3 regions of the Vibrio sp. nBUS_14 genome follow, and region 3 is predicted to be linked to each of the others. Evidence: predicted binding sites of a transcription regulator. Region 3 holds the regulator's gene; each other region holds the start of a gene.
What was found. Region 3 encodes PurR, which represses purine synthesis genes. Its sites were predicted from a motif close to TNANGNAAACGTTTNCNTNA; they were not measured.

Region 1: ACMAZD_RS22725 (formate--tetrahydrofolate ligase) is a predicted target of PurR. The motif match lies at 2,044-2,063, and genes of this name have one in related genera.
Region 2: glyA (serine hydroxymethyltransferase) is a predicted target of PurR. The motif match lies at 1,176-1,195, and genes of this name have one in related genera.

The regions. Positions count from the first base shown of each region.
Region 1 covers NZ_CP179207.1:1,111,048-1,114,264, forward strand. Annotated here, with positions in the region: gene ACMAZD_RS22715 (CreA family protein) at 1-378, shown strand, start outside; gene ACMAZD_RS22720 (inosine/guanosine kinase) at 495-1,799, shown strand; gene ACMAZD_RS22725 (formate--tetrahydrofolate ligase) at 2,094-3,217, shown strand, end outside.
Region 2 covers NZ_CP179206.1:2,901,936-2,905,152, reverse strand. Annotated here, with positions in the region: gene ltrA (group II intron reverse transcriptase/maturase) at 1-179, shown strand, start outside; gene ACMAZD_RS13660 (YitT family protein) at 301-903, opposite strand; gene glyA (serine hydroxymethyltransferase) at 1,251-2,501, shown strand; gene ACMAZD_RS13650 (DUF4250 domain-containing protein) at 2,838-3,029, opposite strand; gene ACMAZD_RS13645 (YaeP family protein) at 3,031-3,217, opposite strand, start outside.
Region 3 covers NZ_CP179206.1:2,419,102-2,422,318, forward strand. Annotated here, with positions in the region: gene torD (molecular chaperone TorD) at 1-424, shown strand, start outside; gene purR (HTH-type transcriptional repressor PurR) at 743-1,747, shown strand; cyclic di-GMP riboswitch class I at 1,922-2,007, shown strand; gene ACMAZD_RS11330 (TfoX/Sxy family DNA transformation protein) at 2,135-2,725, shown strand; gene ACMAZD_RS11335 (TVP38/TMEM64 family protein) at 2,858-3,217, shown strand, end outside.

The DNA of each region.
Region 1 (3,217 bases), on a different replicon from region 3:
GATATCAAGATGTCTTCTTTAGATGACGATAAGATCGCGGGTGTGACTTGCCATATCGCGTCTATCGAAGCAAACCTTAGCTTCTCGGATCCAAGTGATAGCTCTATCTCTTGTCGCCAAACAGGTGAAATAACATCTGAAATGATTGCTCTAATAGATAAGAGTAAATCAGGTGAAGTGGTATTTAAGAAATCGAAAAGTATCTTTTTCAAAACAATGAAAGTTCGCCGCATCTACGACGCAGAGAATCAATCATTGCTCTACTTGTCTTACACCACTAAAGAAACCGAAGGTAGCTTCAAACACAGCCTTTCTACTGTTCCTCTATGGGGTACAAAGGCTTACGTTGATCCTGCTACATTAACTCCTACGGAATAACGAGCTTGAATCACCTGTACAGACATTGTGCAGGTGATTCAAAATGTAATAAAAATGAAAGATAAAGAGACAAAATGTGATATCATGCGACAAAATTTTTTCACTGTATTTTTCATATGAAGTTTCCTGGACAGCGTAAATCTAAGCACTATTTTCCAACTCACGCCCGTGATCCGTTGGTCAACCAAATTCAACAAACGCCAAAGTTGCATCGCGCGACTATTGTCGGCGTAGGTCAAACTATTGTTGATATCGAAGCCCGTGTTGACAACGCGTTCCTTGAAAAATACGAACTAAGTAAAGGTCACTCGCTTGTACTGGAAGAAAGTAAAGCCGATGCCCTGTACGAAGAACTAGTTGAACGTGGTTTGATTACGCATCAATATCCCGGCGATACCATTGGTAACACGCTACACAACTACTCTGTTCTCGCAGACAGCAAATCGGTTCTGCTTGGCGTTATGTCTAAGAAAATCGAAGTGGGTTCGTTTGGTTACCGCTACCTTTGCCGTACCTCTTCTCGAATGAACTTAAACCACCTACAAACAGTTGATGGTCCAATTGGTCGTTGTTACACGCTAATTACCGAAGATGGCGAACGTACGTTTGCGATCAACGAAGGACAGATGAATCAACTGCTTCCTGAAAGTATTCCTGAGCAAATTTTCGAAAAAGCATCTGCATTGGTTGTATCATCATACCTAATGCGCGGCAAACCAGAAGATCCAATGCCAAAAGCGGTACAAAAAGCGATTGAATACGCGAAAGCTCACAATGTGCCTGTTGTACTGACGCTTGGTACTAAATACGTGATCGAAGGTAATGCAGAATGGTGGCAAGAATACCTAAAAGAGAACGTCACCATCGTCGCGATGAACGAAGACGAAGGTGAAGCACTAACCGGTGAAAAAGATCCATTACTCGCTGCAAATAAAGCGCTTGAGTGGGTTGACCTTGTTTTATGTACCGCTGGCCCTATTGGCCTGTACATGGCAGGTTACACGGACGAATTAGCGAAACGTGAAACCACACTGCCGCTGTTACCAGGTAACATTCCTGAGTTTAACAAGTTTGAATTTAGTCGTGCTATGCGTAAGCAAGATTGTGTAAACCCAGTAAAAGTATACTCTCACATTGGCCCTTACCTAGGTGGTCCACTTGAGATTAAGAACACCAATGGCGCAGGCGACGGTGCACTTTCTGCACTACTACACGATATGGCAGCGAACAGCTACCACCACGTGAATGTGCCAAACTCAGAGAAACACGAACACGCTTGTCTAACGTACTCGTCACTGTCTCAAATTTGTAAGTATGCCAACCGTGTAAGCTACGAGGTATTGACCCAACACTCACCTCGCCTTTCTCGTGCCCTACCGGAACGTGAAGATAGCTTAGAAGAAACATACTGGGATCGCTAATCGACCCTATTAGGTTGTCGACTAGTTGAGGTTAGCGCCTAGTTAGATAACCCATTCTCGAAGGGCTGCTATATGCAGCCCTTTTTTGTCTTCGTTGTTTATGCAAACACAATTAGAGGTAATCAAATCGAATATTTTGTTTGTTTAAGGTTTAATCTCGCGCAATGACTCTTTAGATCTGTTATCTTCCAGCATATAATTCGTGTGTTTTGCCTTTACTTGGCAAATTTATGCAGCACTATCGCCACGCAAAAGTTTACGTTCCACCCTTCGGTTCTGATATAAGGATCAAATATGTTATCTGATATTGATATTTGTCGCTCTACTCCCCTTAAAAACATCAGTGGGGTTGCTGAACAAGCAGGCCTGAATCAAGATGAACATCAACCGCTAGGACTCCATAAGTCTAAAGTTTCTTTAAGCTCCCTTGAACGCCTGTCTGGGCAACAAGATGGCAAATTGATCGTTGTGACTGCTATTACACCTACGCCACTCGGTGAAGGTAAAACAGTCACCACAATTGGCCTTGCACAAGGTCTCTCTAAAATTAACCAATCTGCGATGGCGTGTATTCGTCAGCCTTCTATGGGTCCGGTATTTGGTGTCAAAGGCGGCGCTGCTGGCGGTGGTTATTCTCAAGTTGCGCCAATGGAGCAGTTAAATCTCCACCTAACTGGCGACATTCATGCAGTGACAGCGGCTCATAACCTCGCCTCTGCCGCTATTGACGCTCGCTTGTATCATGAGCAACGTGAAGGGTTAGAAGCCTTTGAAGCACGCTCTGGCTTAAAGGCGTTAGATATAGACCCAAGCAGAATCGTTTGGCGACGCGTGCTTGACCATAATGATCGTGCACTGCGCATGATCACTGTCGGTAAGAACGAGGCAGATAAAACAATCAACGGTTTTGAACGCGAAGATTGCTTTGATATCTCGGCCGCCTCAGAACTCATGGCCATTCTTGCGCTGGCTGACGACCTTCAAGACCTGCGCAAGCGTATTGGTCGCGTAGTACTCGCTTATAACCACCAAGGTACGCCATTAACCGCAGATGACTTCAACGTTGCAGGCGCAATGACAGTAACAATGAAGGATTCAATTGAACCAACATTAATGCAAACACTTGAAGGTGTGCCAACTTTGATTCACGCAGGCCCGTTCGCAAACATCGCACATGGTAACTCTTCAATTATTGCCGATAAAATTGCTCTCAAACTGAGTGATTTTGTGGTGACTGAAGGCGGTTTCGGCTCAGATATGGGTTTTGAGAAAGCGTGTAACATCAAGGTTAAAGCATCGAATAAGAAACCCGATTGCGCGGTGATAGTCACAACATTACGCGGCTTAAAAGCCAATTCAGGTTTATACGACTTGAGACCGGGGGCAGCATTACCAGAATCAATCTTCAATGATGACCA
Region 2 (3,217 bases), 480 kb from region 3:
GGAAGCTAGCGATGTCAGATAAGGGTTGGTGGCATCTAGCTTTAACGCCACAGGTTAATCACGCCATGCCAATAAAATGGTTCGAGGGGTTGGGGCTGTACTCATTAAGAGATGGGTACGAGTCACTGAAAGTATATTCGGAACCGCCGTATGCGACCCACGCTTGTACGGTGGTGTGAGAGGACGGAGGCTGCGAGGCCTCCTCCTACTCGATTAGTGATGTATTGGTCATAATATTTCTTCCTGCATAGCAGGAAGCTAAAGCACCAGATACTAACAACATAGGGCAGCTAGTAAGCGCTAAGACGCGTAGTTGACCGAATAACGAGTTGGCTTGTGATTCATTGCTAATACAATGTTCAGTACTGCGGTGCCCAATACAGAAACAGCAATCACCCAAGGCGATACAAAGAAGAATGAAGCAAACAGAATACACGCATCAATGGCCATTTGGGTTTTACCTACCGAGATGCCGTAGCGATCTTGAATGAACAAACACAATACGTTGAAGCCACCTAAGCTTGAGCGATGACGGAATAAGATCAGCATACCTAAGCCCATTAATAAGCCGCCAGCGACTGCACAATAAATCTCATTATGAACGTCTAACGAAATCACCAAGTATAAATGATCAGCAAATATAGACACTAAAGCACCAGAGATAGCACTGCTTATTGCGAAGTGACGGCCAAATCGTTTCCATGCCAATAGATAGAATGGACAGTTAGCAATAAAGTACAGAATACCAAAGGTTACTGGCGTAAATTGACTCAAAAGCAGAGCTAAGCCAGTCGTGCCACCAGTAAGCAGGTTTGCTGACTGTAAAAAGAAGACGCCTAACGCCACTAAAAACGTGCCAGTGAGGATTGCTACCCAATCTTCTTTACGTGTGTGTTTTTCCATCGTTTTTATAATTACCTATCCAATAAAGGCGAGCATAGTAGAGAAAAACCTTAGCTTTCGGTAGCTAGAGGGGCAAAATTAAGGTAAACCTATGTAATCTGCGTTTTACAGAGTGTAAATCGTAAAATTGACAGTAAGCGTCATCTTTGGTTGGATATGCTTAATAACCATGATGAATCTTATATGTGATTATGAAAAAACTGCATGATAAAATTGCAATTAGCTCTTTATGACCTAGATCAAATTATGTAGAATGCGTCACATCAAAGCGGTGACGGAAACGTTTGCTTTCGGTCGTTGTGTGGTTTTTTTGAAACTTTCAGTACAATCTGAGTCAGGAGATACAGATGCTTAAGCGTGACATGAACATTGCTGATTACGATGCGGATCTATTCGCAGCTATCCAAGAAGAAACTCTTCGTCAGGAAGAGCACATCGAACTTATCGCTTCAGAAAACTACACAAGCCCACGTGTAATGGAAGCTCAAGGTTCTCAACTTACAAACAAATACGCTGAAGGTTACCCTGGTAAGCGTTACTACGGTGGTTGTGAGTTCGTAGATAAAGTTGAAACTCTAGCAATCGAACGTGCATGTGAATTATTTGGCGCGCAATACGCGAACGTACAGCCTCACTCAGGTTCTCAAGCGAACAACGCTGTGTACATGGCGCTACTAAACGCTGGCGATACAGTTCTTGGCATGAGCCTTGCGCACGGTGGCCACCTAACTCATGGTTCTCCAGTAAACTTCTCTGGTAAGCTTTACAACATCATTCCTTACGGTATCGATGAAGCGGGCCAAATCGATTACGAAGAGATGGAAGCGTTAGCTATTGAGCACAAACCTAAGATGATCATCGGTGGTTTCTCTGCTTACTCTCAAGTTTGTGATTGGAAGCGCATGCGTGAAATCGCTGACAAAGTAGGTGCTTACTTCTTCGTAGACATGGCTCACGTTGCTGGTCTAATCGCTGCAGGTGTTTACCCGAACCCAGTTCCACATGCTCACGTTGTAACGACTACAACGCACAAAACGCTTGCTGGTCCTCGTGGTGGTCTTATCCTTTCTAACGAAGGTGAAGCTCTTTACAAGAAGCTAAACTCAGCCGTATTCCCAGGCGGCCAAGGTGGCCCTCTAATGCACGTTATCGCTGGCAAAGCAGTAGCGTTCAAGGAAGCTCTAGAGCCAGAGTTCAAAGAATACCAAGCTCGCGTAGTTGCTAACGCAAAAGCAATGGTGGCTGAATTCCTAGCACGCGGTTACAACATCGTTTCAGGTTCTACAGAAAACCACCTGTTCCTAGTTGACCTAATCGACAAAGACATCACGGGTAAAGAAGCAGATGCAGCACTAGGTTCAGCTAATATCACAGTTAACAAGAACTCAGTACCAAACGATCCACGTAGCCCGTTCGTTACGTCTGGTATCCGTATCGGTTCTCCTTCTATTACTCGTCGTGGTTTCTCAGAAGCAGACGCGAAAGCTCTGGCTGGCTGGATATGTGACATCCTTGATAACATGGGTGATGAGTCTGTTATCGAAGCAACGAAAGCAAAAGTTCTAGAAATTTGTAAGCGTCTACCTGTTTACGCTTAATTTTTCTGGCTCAAATAGCTTAATTTCTGTGTCAAAGGTGCTCATTTACATTCGTAAACTCCGCGTCTTTTCCTTGAACTAAAGCTATTTGATTGAAAAATACGATTTGAAAGGCTCCTGTATAGGAGCCTTTTTTTACGTTTGAAGGTTATTTATCTAAGTAATAAAGAGCGAGTGCTAAAAAGGGCTAATGCTTTCACATTAACCCTTGTCGTTCGCTTATGTCTGTTCTACTTTTTGATGCTGAGCGAGGTGCCTGACTGCTTATTACGTATCACCAACAAAAAAAACCAACACAGAGGTTGGTCTTTTAATAGGAAGCTTGTTTTTAAATCATTATCGAAACTGTTTGGCTTCTGGAAGGTACTCAAAACCAGCAGACGCAAGTTTTGCAATCAATGCTGCTTTGTCGATTTCGTAGAAGTTGACTACTCGATCCAAATCACCACCGAAGTCGTCACGCAGCTTCATGTTGACGATGCTCATCAACATTACAGGATCCATCTTTTCAAAGTTAGCGAGGTTCATATTAGTCCTCGAAATCTGAGATCAGTAGGTTAGCTGCGGCAAATGCAGCGCTATCTCTCGCTTCTTTAGGAAGAGACTCATCCGCAGCAAGGTCATTCAATGTTTTTACAGCGCAGGTGATCGCTTTAGGGATGTAGCCTTGGTCGCCACTGCCAATTTGAGAATACAGTTCACGCACCAAATTACAA
Region 3 (3,217 bases):
ACTGTCTGCTGACTTCTGCGATCTATTCTTAAAGACAGATAAACATGGTGCTCTACCTTACGCTTCAATGTATATCGGCAAAACGGGTCTGTTAAACGACAAGCCAGCTAAAGACATGGAAGATATCATGGCTAAGCACAACTTGGTGGTAAACCAAGATCTGAAAGAGCCAGCAGACCACATTGCTATCGAACTTGATTTCCTTGGTAATCTCATCATCCGTTCAAATGAAACTGAGCTTGAAGAAGAATTAGAAAAATCGTTCGCTGTTCAACAACAGTTTATTGAACAACAACTTCTTACTTGGGTACCAAAGTTCAACGCTAGATGTCGTGAGATCGATTCATTCGGTTTCTATGCATCGATTGCCTCTCTTCTCGTTGCCTTCTGTAATCTGGACACTCAGTATTTAGCGGGTGAATAAGATTCGCTGATGATTAAGTAAACAAATTCAATAGAATGTGACAATTCACCCAGATTTCTGGGTGAATTTTATTGCGAGTAATTTCTAGTCAGTCTAAAATTGTGACCGCAAACGATAAAATATGAAACATTCACGAAATGCTATGCTTATTTAAGTTCAGAGCATTTCGGTGTTAAGACAAGCCGCTCAATAGCGGTTTTTTGTTTTTTAGCACTTTAATACCCCAAAGAGCCCTACAAATTTAAGCTCTTAGTTAGGTAGCTTAACGGCTGCTTTATTCCGTACTTGGGAAAGTAGCTTCTATAATAGGATAAAACCATGGCCACTATAAAAGATGTCGCTCGCTTAGCAGGCGTATCAACTACCACCGTTTCTCACGTAATCAACAAAACACGTTTTGTTGCAGAAGCGACTCAAGAGAAAGTAAACAAAGCCGTAGACGAATTAAACTACGCGCCAAGTGCTGTTGCTCGTAGCTTGAAATGCAATTCAACACGTACTATCGGCATGCTAGTGACTCAATCAACAAACCTTTTCTTCTCGGAAGTGATCGATGGTGTTGAAAGCTACTGCTACCGTCAAGGTTACACTTTGATTCTGTGTAACACAGGTGGTATCTATGAGAAGCAACGTGACTACATTCGAATGCTTGCAGAAAAACGTGTAGATGGCATCTTGGTTATGTGTTCTGACTTAACAGAAGAACTTCGTGGCATGTTAGATCGCCATGCTGATATCCCAAAAGTTGTCATGGATTGGGGCCCTGAAACCTCTCAGGCTGATAAGATCATCGATAACTCTGAAGAAGGCGGCTATCTAGCAACCAAATACCTGCTAGAACGTGGTCACACAAAGATTGCTTGTTTAAGTGGCCACTTAGACAAAGCAGCATGTGTAGAACGCATCGCGGGTTACAAACGCGCACTCAATGAAGCGAAGGTCGAAACCGACGAAAAGCTCATCATTGAAGGTAACTTCGAGTGTGATACCGCTGTACTTGCGGCTGATAAAATTGCTCAGATGGAAGATCGCCCTACCGCTGTGTTCTGTTTTAACGACACAATGGCACTTGGCCTAATGAGTCGCCTGCAACAGCAAGACATTCGCATTCCTGAAGATATTTCGGTTATCGGTTACGACAACATTGAACTTGCAGAATACTTCTCTCCACCATTGACAACGGTTCACCAACCTAAGCGTCGTGTTGGTAAAAATGCATTCGAAATTTTGTTGGAACGCATTAAAGATAAAGATCATGAAAAACGTGTCTTTGAAATGCACCCTGAAATTGTTGAGCGAAGCACAGTTAAAACGTTAAATTAATTGATAAATCGAGTTTAATTTCATTAAGCGCACCTTTGGGTGCGCTTTTTTTATAAGCAGACAAAATAAACCTAGTTGCACATCATCAAGATCATTAATTGGAGCAACATCACATTTTTAAATATCAGGTGTGAGCCTAATTCAACAAAAACTTTATTCTATTCAATCAGTCAGTCACGCACAGGGCAAACCACTTGAAAGAGTGAGACGCAAAGCTTCCGGCCTAAACCACTCGTTGGTATGGTAGCGGGGTTACCGATGGCAAAATGCAGTAGTTACTAACAATCTGGTAATTTACGGCTTATTGACAATTTAATTGCAACATTTTGCTAATCTTTCGGACCTGCTTATTTGGTGGCGTAGTTCAAATACACCGAGATAAATAACATGGATAAACCGATACTAAAGGACTCAATGAAATTATTTGAGCCCCTAGGAAAAATAAAATCACGCTCAATGTTTGGTGGATTCGGGCTTTTTGCTGATGACACTATGTTTGCTCTGGTTGTAAATGACCAGCTGCACATAAGAGCGGACAAAGACACAACAAGGCAATTCGAGCAACAAGGGTTTCAACCATACGTCTACAAAAAACGTGGTTTCCCTGTCGTCACTAAGTATTTCGCATTACCGGAAGGTTTATGGCAAGACCAAGAGAAAATCTTGCAGCTTGCTACGACGTCTCTGGGTTTTGCTAAAGAAGAGAAAGCTGAGCAGTCTTCTGCTAAGCCAACTCGACTAAAGGACCTCCCTAACCTTCGATTGGCTACCGAGCGTATGTTGAAAAAGGCGGGAATCGATTCCGTAGAATGCTTATATGAATCTGGCTCTGTAAACGCATTTAACGCCATCAAGGAATCGCATGCATCCTCTGTCAACATTGAGCTGCTTTGGGCGCTAGAAGGTGCGATCAATGGTACTCATTGGTCTGTTATACCGCAGCAACGTCGTGAAGAGCTTATCAGTCGCATCAATTAATATTGTCAGTTCAAACTATCTACATAACTAAGCCGCATTCTTGCGGCTTTTTTATATCTGTTGAAAGTTAATCTATGCTTTGCCTGTCTATCTATACTAATGGTATGCATTAAAAAATTAGAGGAAGTATCAATGAGTAAGAAAATGATATTGGGTATCGTGTTGGTCGTAATCATCGTCCTATTAGGCGTCAATTTCGGCCAATACCTAACACTTGAAAATGCGAAGACTCAACAAGCAGTTTTGAACGACTACATCGCGAGCAACTTTATTGTTGCTACTGCGATTTATTTTGCCGCCTATGTCATGATCACGGCTTTCTCAATCCCTGGCGCTGCAGTTGTTACTCTCTTAGGCGCTGCGCTGTTTGGTTTCTGGAACAGTTTACTGCTGGTGTCTTTCGCGAGTGCTATTGGTGCAACCCTCGCCTTCTTGAGTAGCCGTTACCTTTTACGTGACTGGATTCAAACCAAGTTTGGCGACAAGTTAGCA